2 regions of the Streptomyces hesseae genome follow, and region 2 is predicted to be linked to the other one. Evidence: riboswitches for the same ligand, from Rfam matches in the RefSeq annotation. Region 2 holds a riboswitch; the other holds the start of a gene.
The links. Region 2 has a riboswitch for S-adenosylmethionine ahead of thrC (threonine synthase). Riboswitches for the same ligand answer to the same signal wherever they lie in the genome.

Region 1 (3,617 bases), on a different contig from region 2:
CGCTGCGCTTTCCCGCCTGGGCCGTACTGCTGTTCTGGTTCGCGCTCCAGTGGCTGGCGACGGGGACGGACGCCGGGCGCCCCGGGGTCGCCTATCTGGCCCACGTCGTGGGATTCGCACTCGGATTCGGCTACGCCTGGGGGCTTCGGACACCTGCGGCTAGAGTGAAGGACGCAGCCAGGTCCACCGAAGGAGACAAACCGACGTGATCACTTCGATCGTGCTCATCAAGACCGACGTGGACCGGATCCCCGAGATCGCCGAGAGCATCGCCGCCATCGAGGGCGTGAGCGAGGTCTACTCGGTCACCGGTGGCGCCGATCTGATCGCGATGGTGCGAGTGGCCCGGCACGACGACCTGGCGGACCTCATCCCGGGCCGGATCAGCAAGGTGCCTGGCGTGGCCTCGACGGAGACCCACATCGCCTTCCGCACGTACTCCCAGCACGACCTGGAAGCGGCTTTCGCGATCGGCCTCGACAACTAAGGGGCTGCGCCCCAAAGGGGCGCGAGGCAGTGTCGATATGCGGCTAGCGCCGCGTGGGCGCGACCAGCCGACGGCGGCCCGCAGCCGAAGAACTACGCGGAAACAAGCTCCCGCACAGCCCCCACAAACCGCTCCACATGCTCATCGGGCGTCCCCGCCCCAAAGCTCACCCGAACCGCGTTGAGCACCGAACGCCCCTCGTCAGGGCCCCCGCACTCGCCGTCCGCGTCCCGGTCCCCGTTCAGCAGGACCCGCACCAGCGGATGGGCGCAGAACAGTCCGTCGCGGACCCCGATCCCGTACTCGGCGGAGAGCGCGGCCGCGAAGCGGGAGCTGTTCCAGCCGTCGACGACGAAGGAGAGGACGCCCACGCGCGGCGCGTCCTCGCCGAACAGCGACAGCACCCGCACCCCCGGGACGTCCGCCAGTCCGGCCCGTACCCGCGCGATCAGCTCCCGCTCCCGCTCCACCAGCCGGTCGAAGCCGGCCTCCTGGAGCGCCTTGCAGGCGGCGGCGATGGCGTAGGCGCCGATGACATTGGGCGAGCCCGCCTCGTGCCGGGCCACGGTGTCGTGCCACTCGACCTCGACCCCGCCCTCCGCGTTCCGGGCCACCCTGCGACTGGCGCCGCCGCCCGCCAGATACGGCTCGGCCGCCCGCAGCCAGTCCGCGCGCCCCGCGAGCACGCCCGCGCCGAACGGCGCGTACAGCTTGTGCCCGGAGAAGGCGACCCAGTCGACGTCCCACTCGGCGACGTCCACGGGGTGGTGCGGCGCCAACTGGGCGGCGTCCAGCACGATGCGCGCGCCGTGCGCGTGCGCGGCCGCCGCCAGCTCCCTCACGGGCCACAGCTCGCCGGTCACATTGGACGCGCCGGTCACGCAGACCAGCCCCGGGCCGTAGGGCTCCCGGTCGGCCAGCGCCCGCTCCAGCGTCTCGACGGCCTCCCTCGGCGAACGGGGGGCGTCGAGGTAGGTGACCTCGGCGCCGCGCCACGGCAGCAGGGCGGCGTGGTGCTCGGTCTCGAAGACGAACACCCGGCAGCCGGCGGGCAGTACGGACGCCAGGAGGTTCAGCGAGTCGGTGGTGGAGCGGGTGAAGACCACCTGGTCGTCCTCGCGGCAGCCGAGGAAGGCGGCGACGGTGGCCCGGCAGCCCTCGAACAGGTCGGTCGACAACTGCGAGAGGTACCCGGCGCCCCGGTGCACGCTGCCGTAGTACGGCGCGTAGGCGGCGACGTCGTCCCACACCCGCTGCAACGCCGGTGCGCTGGCCGCGTAGTCGAGCGCCGCGTAGGTCACCTCGCCTCCGGTGGCGAGCGGTACGCGGACGTCGCGACCGAGGACGGGCAGCGGCTCGACAGTGGTGGCGACAGCGGTAACAGGGCATGCGGACATGGCGAATTCTCCCGGTAAGGGCGATGGATGAAGACGCGCGCACGCCGCACAGGGGCGCACACGGGATTACCGGAGAAGGGGCCGAAACGGCCCTATCGCATTCGCTGCAACACGGAAGGATCTCCCTCGACAACCAGGATCCCTGGCGAGGGATCCGCGCTTGCCGCAGACGTCGCTGCCTGCGGCCTGGTCATCACCCGGGGCACCCCGCCACGGAAGGAGGGTTGCCGGACAGCAGGCCGGGGCCGAATCGCTGTCACTCGTGACCTGCGCAGCATCATGCCACAGGATCTTGAATGCGCAAGGGCGCGGTCCGCATCGCGGACCGCGCCCTTGCCGGAGGACCTACGCGTTGCTGGCCTCCACCCACTTCTCCAGCACCCGCCGGGCCGCGCCCGAGTCGATGGACTCGGCCGCCCGCTCCATCCCGGCCCGGATCCGCTCCGTGAGCGGCGCGTCCGTCGGCGTCAGGGCGGCCAGCGCGGCGGCGGAGTTGAGCAGCACCGCGTCCCGGACCGGGCCGGTCTCCCCGGCGAGCAGCCGGCGGGCCACATCCGCGTTGTACGAGGCGTCGGCGCCCCGCAGCGCCTCGATGGGCACCAGGTCGACGCCGACGTCCCGGGGGTCGAAGGACTCCTCCCGCACCTGGCCGTCCCCCACGATCCACACCCGGGAGGTGGCCGTCGTGGTGAGCTCGTCGAGCCCGTCGTCACCGCGGAAGACCAGCGCCGAGGAGCCGCGCTCGGCCAGCACCCCGGCCAGGATCGGCGCCATCCGGGCGTCCGCGACCCCGGTCGCCTGGGCCTTCACCCGCGCGGGGTTGGTCAGCGGGCCCAGCACATTGAAGGTCGTGCGGATGCCCAGCTCCCGGCGGGCGGGCGCCACGTAGCGCAGGGCGGGGTGGAACTTCACGGCGAAGCAGAAGGTGATGCCGGCCTCCTCGGCCACCTCCACCACCCGGCGCGGGGTCAGCTCCAGATTGACCCCGAGCTTCTCCAGGACGTCCGAGGCGCCGCTCGCGGAGGACGCGGCGCGGTTGCCGTGCTTGACGACCTTCGCCCCGGCGCCCGCGACGACGATCGAGGACATGGTGGAGATGTTGACGGTCTTGGCGCCGTCGCCGCCGGTGCCCACGATGTCGACGCTGGGGCCGGGCACCTCGATGAGATTGGCGTGCCGGTACATCGCCCGGACCAGGCCGGAGATCTCGGCGACCGTCTCGCCCTTGGCCCGCAGGGCGACGGCGAAGCCCGCGATCTGGGCGTCGGTGGCCTCCCCGCGCATGATCCGGTCCATGGCCCAGGCCGTGTCGTCGGCGCCGAGGTCCACTCCGCGCAGCAGGGTTTCCAGGAGGCCGGGCCAGGTGTGAGCCACCGAGCGCTCGCCGCCTGCGGGGGTCACGTTCATGGTCCACACTCCTGTGGTCGGTCCCTGGGTGGGGACCGCCGAGGGCCCCCGTTATGCGGTCCAGCCTATCCACGTCCACAGAACGGCGAAGAGCCCCGTCCAGGCACTGGACGGGGCTCTTGCCGTGGCGATCAGTGATCAGCTGGGGGATCAGTGGTGGCCGTGGCCGCTCGTGATCTCCCGGTACTCGTCCGCGGTGGCCTTGGGGATGTGGGTCCCCTCGCCGTAGAAGCCCTTCGAGAGCTTCACGCGGAGCTTCTGGCCGGCCCCGAGCTTGCGGGCCACGCCGTTCTCGTCGACCTCGGGCTCGAGCTCGAGCGGCACGG
Region 2 (3,617 bases):
CAGCTCCGTGCGGTCGACCCGCAGGATCGTCCGGCGTCCCGGGCCGACCTGCTCCCGCAGGGCCGCCAGCCGCTCCTCCACGTCCGGCCGGTGCGCGCGCTCGCGCAGGAAGTCCGCGTCCGCGCCGAGCGCGTGCACGCCGAGCCGCGTCGTACGGCCCGCGAAGCGGACCGCCGCCGCCGTCCCGTCCTCCTCACGGATCACCTCGGCCTTCAGGACGTCCGCGCAGCACGCGGCGAACGCCTCCGCCCAGCGCCGGGTCAGGAAGGCCGCACGGTCGCCGCCGAGGATGCCGCGCAGCACCTGCTCGGCGATGTCGTCCGGCAGCAGCCGGTAGTAGTCCGGCGGGGCCCAGGGGGTGTGGGAGAAGTGGCCGATGCGCAGGTCGGGGCGGCGGGTCCGGAGCAGCCCGGGGACGAGGGTGAGGTGGTAGTCCTGGACGAGCACGACGGCGCCCTCGGCCGCCTCCTCGGCGATCGCGTCCGCGAAGGCGGTGTTGTACGCCTCGTAGGCCGCCCACTGAGACCGGAACTCCTTGTCGAACACCGGCTCGAGCGGGGTCTGCCAGAGCATGTGGTGGGCGAACCACAGCACGGAATTGGCCACGCCGTTGTACGCGGCGGAGAACGTCCCGGCCGGGATGTCCAGCATCCGCACCCGCAGCCCGCCCGTGTCGGCCGGGTCGAGTCTTCGGCCCGCGCGCCCCGCCGCCAGCCGGTCGCCCTCGCCCAGCGCCGCGCACACCCATACCGCCGCCGCGCCCTGGGGGTCCCGCCCGATCTCGCTCAGCCCGGACACCAGCCCGCCGCCGCCCCGGCCCGCCGCCAGCGAGCCGTCCTCGCGCAGCGCGTACGAGACGGGCCCCCGGTTGGACGCCACGACGATGGGTGCGGCGGCTACCGGGGCAGTGGCTTCCGGGGCGGACGGGGGATGCTCAGCGACCATGTCGCCAGCCTTGCCGCCCGGGGAACCGCTCAAACGTACGCACGGCCCGTCGGGTGGCACACGGGAACGTCCCGTTCCCTTCTCCGGCCCTTCTCCTGGCGGTTACGCCGCGCGCCGCCGGGCGTACTCCGGTATCTCCGCCATCGGTGGCCGCTCCTCGGTGTCCACCGCGTACGTCCGCGGTACGAACCCCTCCGCCGTGCGCTCGAACTGGGTGAGCTCCGGGCGCACCAGATGGCCCCGGGCCAGCCGCAGCTGCGCCGTGCGGTAGATCGTCGCGGCCATCCGGCCCAGCGCCCGGCCGTCCTGGTGGCGGTGCTTGCGCACGCCCACGTCGACCTGCGCCAGCGCGTCCAGGCCCACCGTGTGCAGAGCGTCCACGAGCAGGCCCAGCTCCACGCCGTAGCCCACGGGGAACGGCAGCCGCTCCAGCAGCGAGCGGCGGGCCGCGTACTCGCCGCCCAGCGGCTGGACGAAGCCCGCGAGCTGCGGCCAGTGGAGATTGAGCAGCGGGCGCGCCACCAGCTCGGTGACCCGGCCGCCCTGCCCCGCGACCTCGCCCAGCGGGCGGTCGTACATGGCCTTGACGAACCGCACCTCGGGATCGGTCAGCAGCGGGCCGACGATCCCCGAGACGAAGGCGCTGGAGAAGTCCTTCAGGTCGGCGTCGACGAAGCAGACGACGTCGCCCGTCGTCACCAGCAGGGACCGCCACAGCACCTCGCCCTTGCCGGGCAGCGCGGGCAGTCGCGGCAGGATCTCGTCCCGGTGCACGACGCGCGCGCCGGCCGCCGCGGCGACCTCGGCGGTGCGGTCCGTGGAACCGGAGTCCAGCACCACCAGCTCGTCCACCAGGGGGACGGACTCCGACATCAGCTCGCGGCGGATCGTCGCCACGATCTCGCCGACGGTCGCCTCCTCGTTCAGCGCCGGCAGCACCACGCTGACCGTGGTGCCCGTGTCCCCTTTCGCGGCCAGCAGCTGGTCGAGCGGACGGTCGGCGGCGGACCAGGACCGCCGGGCGAGCCAGCGTTCCACCTCTTCCAGCACGTGCATAACTCCTGTCGTTGTGACGCATCTCGCGGTTCGGACGGCCCTCTCAAGCGACCATCCCTTCCGTTACAGTCTTGAACAACGCGGACGGCCGTCCTATGTCGGGGGTCGTCACGCGCACAAACGCCTGGGTCCGCCCAGCGCCATACCGCTCATCCAGAGGGGCAGAGGGATACGGCCCGTTGAAGCCCCGGCAACCCTCCAGCCGGTCTCACCGTTCACACGGCGAGGCTCCCGGCGGGGAAGGTGCCAATTCCGTCTCGTGGCGACGTTCGCCGCGAGGAAGATGAGGAGAAAGGGCCTCGCCTCCATGGCTGTCGAAGCCGTTGAAAGTCGTACCTCCGTACGTGTCACCGACCCCTCCGTCGCCTCCTTCGGTCCCGCCGTGGCGCTCTCCTGCCGCGAGTGCGGCGAGCGCTTCCCGCTCGGTCCCTCCTTCGTCTGCGTGGGCTGCTTCGGCCCCCTTGAGGTGGCCTACGAACTCCCCGCCGGGGACCCCGAGGCGCTGCGCCGCCGTATCGAGGCCGGACCCGCGAATATCTGGCGCTACGCCCCCCTGCTGCCCGTACCCGCCGACGTCGCGGACCGGCCGAACCTCAACCCCGGCTTCACCAAGCTCGTCAAGGCCGACAACCTCGCCCGCGAGCTGGGCGTCACCGGCGGGCTGTACGTCAAGGACGACTCCGGAAACCCCACGCACTCCTTCAAGGATCGCGTCGTCGCCATCGCCGTCGAGGCGGCGCGCGCCTTCGGCTTCACCACCCTCTCGTGCTCCTCGACGGGGAACCTGGCGGGAGCGGTGGGCGCCGCGGCGGCGCGCGCGGGCCTGCGGTCCTGTGTCTTCATCCCGCACGACCTGGAGGCCGGCAAGGTCGTGATGGCGGCGGTCTACGGCGGCGACCTGGTGGGCATCGAGGGCACGTACGACGATGTGAACCGCTTCTGCAGCGAGCTCATCGGCGACCCGCTGGGCGAGGGCTGGGGGTTCGTCAACGTCAATCTGCGGCCCTACTACGGGGAGGGCTCCAAGACCCTGGCGTACGAGATCTGCGAGCAGCTGGGCTGGCGGCTGCCGGACCAGATCGTGGTGCCGGTGGCCTCGGGATCGCAGCTGACGAAGATCGACAAGGGGCTGAAGGAGCTCATCGCGCTGGGACTGGTCGAGGACCGCCCGTACCGGATCTTCGGCGCCCAGGCCGAGGGGTGCGCGCCGGTCTCGCGCGCCTTCAAGGACGGGCACGAGGTGGTGCGGCCGGTGAAGCCGGACACCATCGCCAAGTCCCTGGCCATCGGCAACCCGGCGGACGGGCCGTACGTGCTCGACATCGCCCGGCGCACGGGCGGGGCCGTGGAGGACGTGGACGACGAGCGGATCGTCGAGGCGATCCGGCTGCTGGCCCGTACGGAGGGGATCTTCGCGGAGACGGCGGGCGGGGTGACGGTCGGGGTGACCCGGAAGCTGCTGGAGGACGGGCGGCTGGATCCGTCGCTGACCACCGTCGTGCTCAACACGGGCGACGGCCTCAAGACGCTGGACGCGGTGGCGGCGGGACCGACGGCGACGATTCCGCCTTCGCTCGACGCTTTCCGGGCGGCGGGGCTTTAACGCGCGCGGCCAC

Region 1: it holds a riboswitch for S-adenosylmethionine, as region 2 does, so the genes downstream of both, RM609_RS27950 (aminotransferase class V-fold PLP-dependent enzyme) here and thrC (threonine synthase) in region 2, are expected to answer to the same signal.

Annotation. Positions count from the first base shown of each region.
Region 1 covers NZ_JAVRFI010000024.1:68,928-72,544, forward strand. The annotation lists gene RM609_RS27940 (rhomboid family intramembrane serine protease) at 1-209, shown strand, start outside; gene RM609_RS27945 (Lrp/AsnC ligand binding domain-containing protein) at 206-487, shown strand; gene RM609_RS27950 (aminotransferase class V-fold PLP-dependent enzyme) at 580-1,884, opposite strand; SAM riboswitch class IV at 2,036-2,152, opposite strand; gene trpD (anthranilate phosphoribosyltransferase) at 2,230-3,291, opposite strand; gene qcrB (cytochrome bc1 complex cytochrome b subunit) at 3,442-3,617, opposite strand, start outside.
Region 2 covers NZ_JAVRFI010000041.1:5,393-9,009, forward strand. The annotation lists gene RM609_RS33380 (alpha,alpha-trehalose-phosphate synthase (UDP-forming)) at 1-945, opposite strand, end outside; gene RM609_RS33385 (glucosyl-3-phosphoglycerate synthase) at 1,048-1,995, opposite strand; SAM riboswitch class I at 2,148-2,291, shown strand; gene thrC (threonine synthase) at 2,309-3,604, shown strand.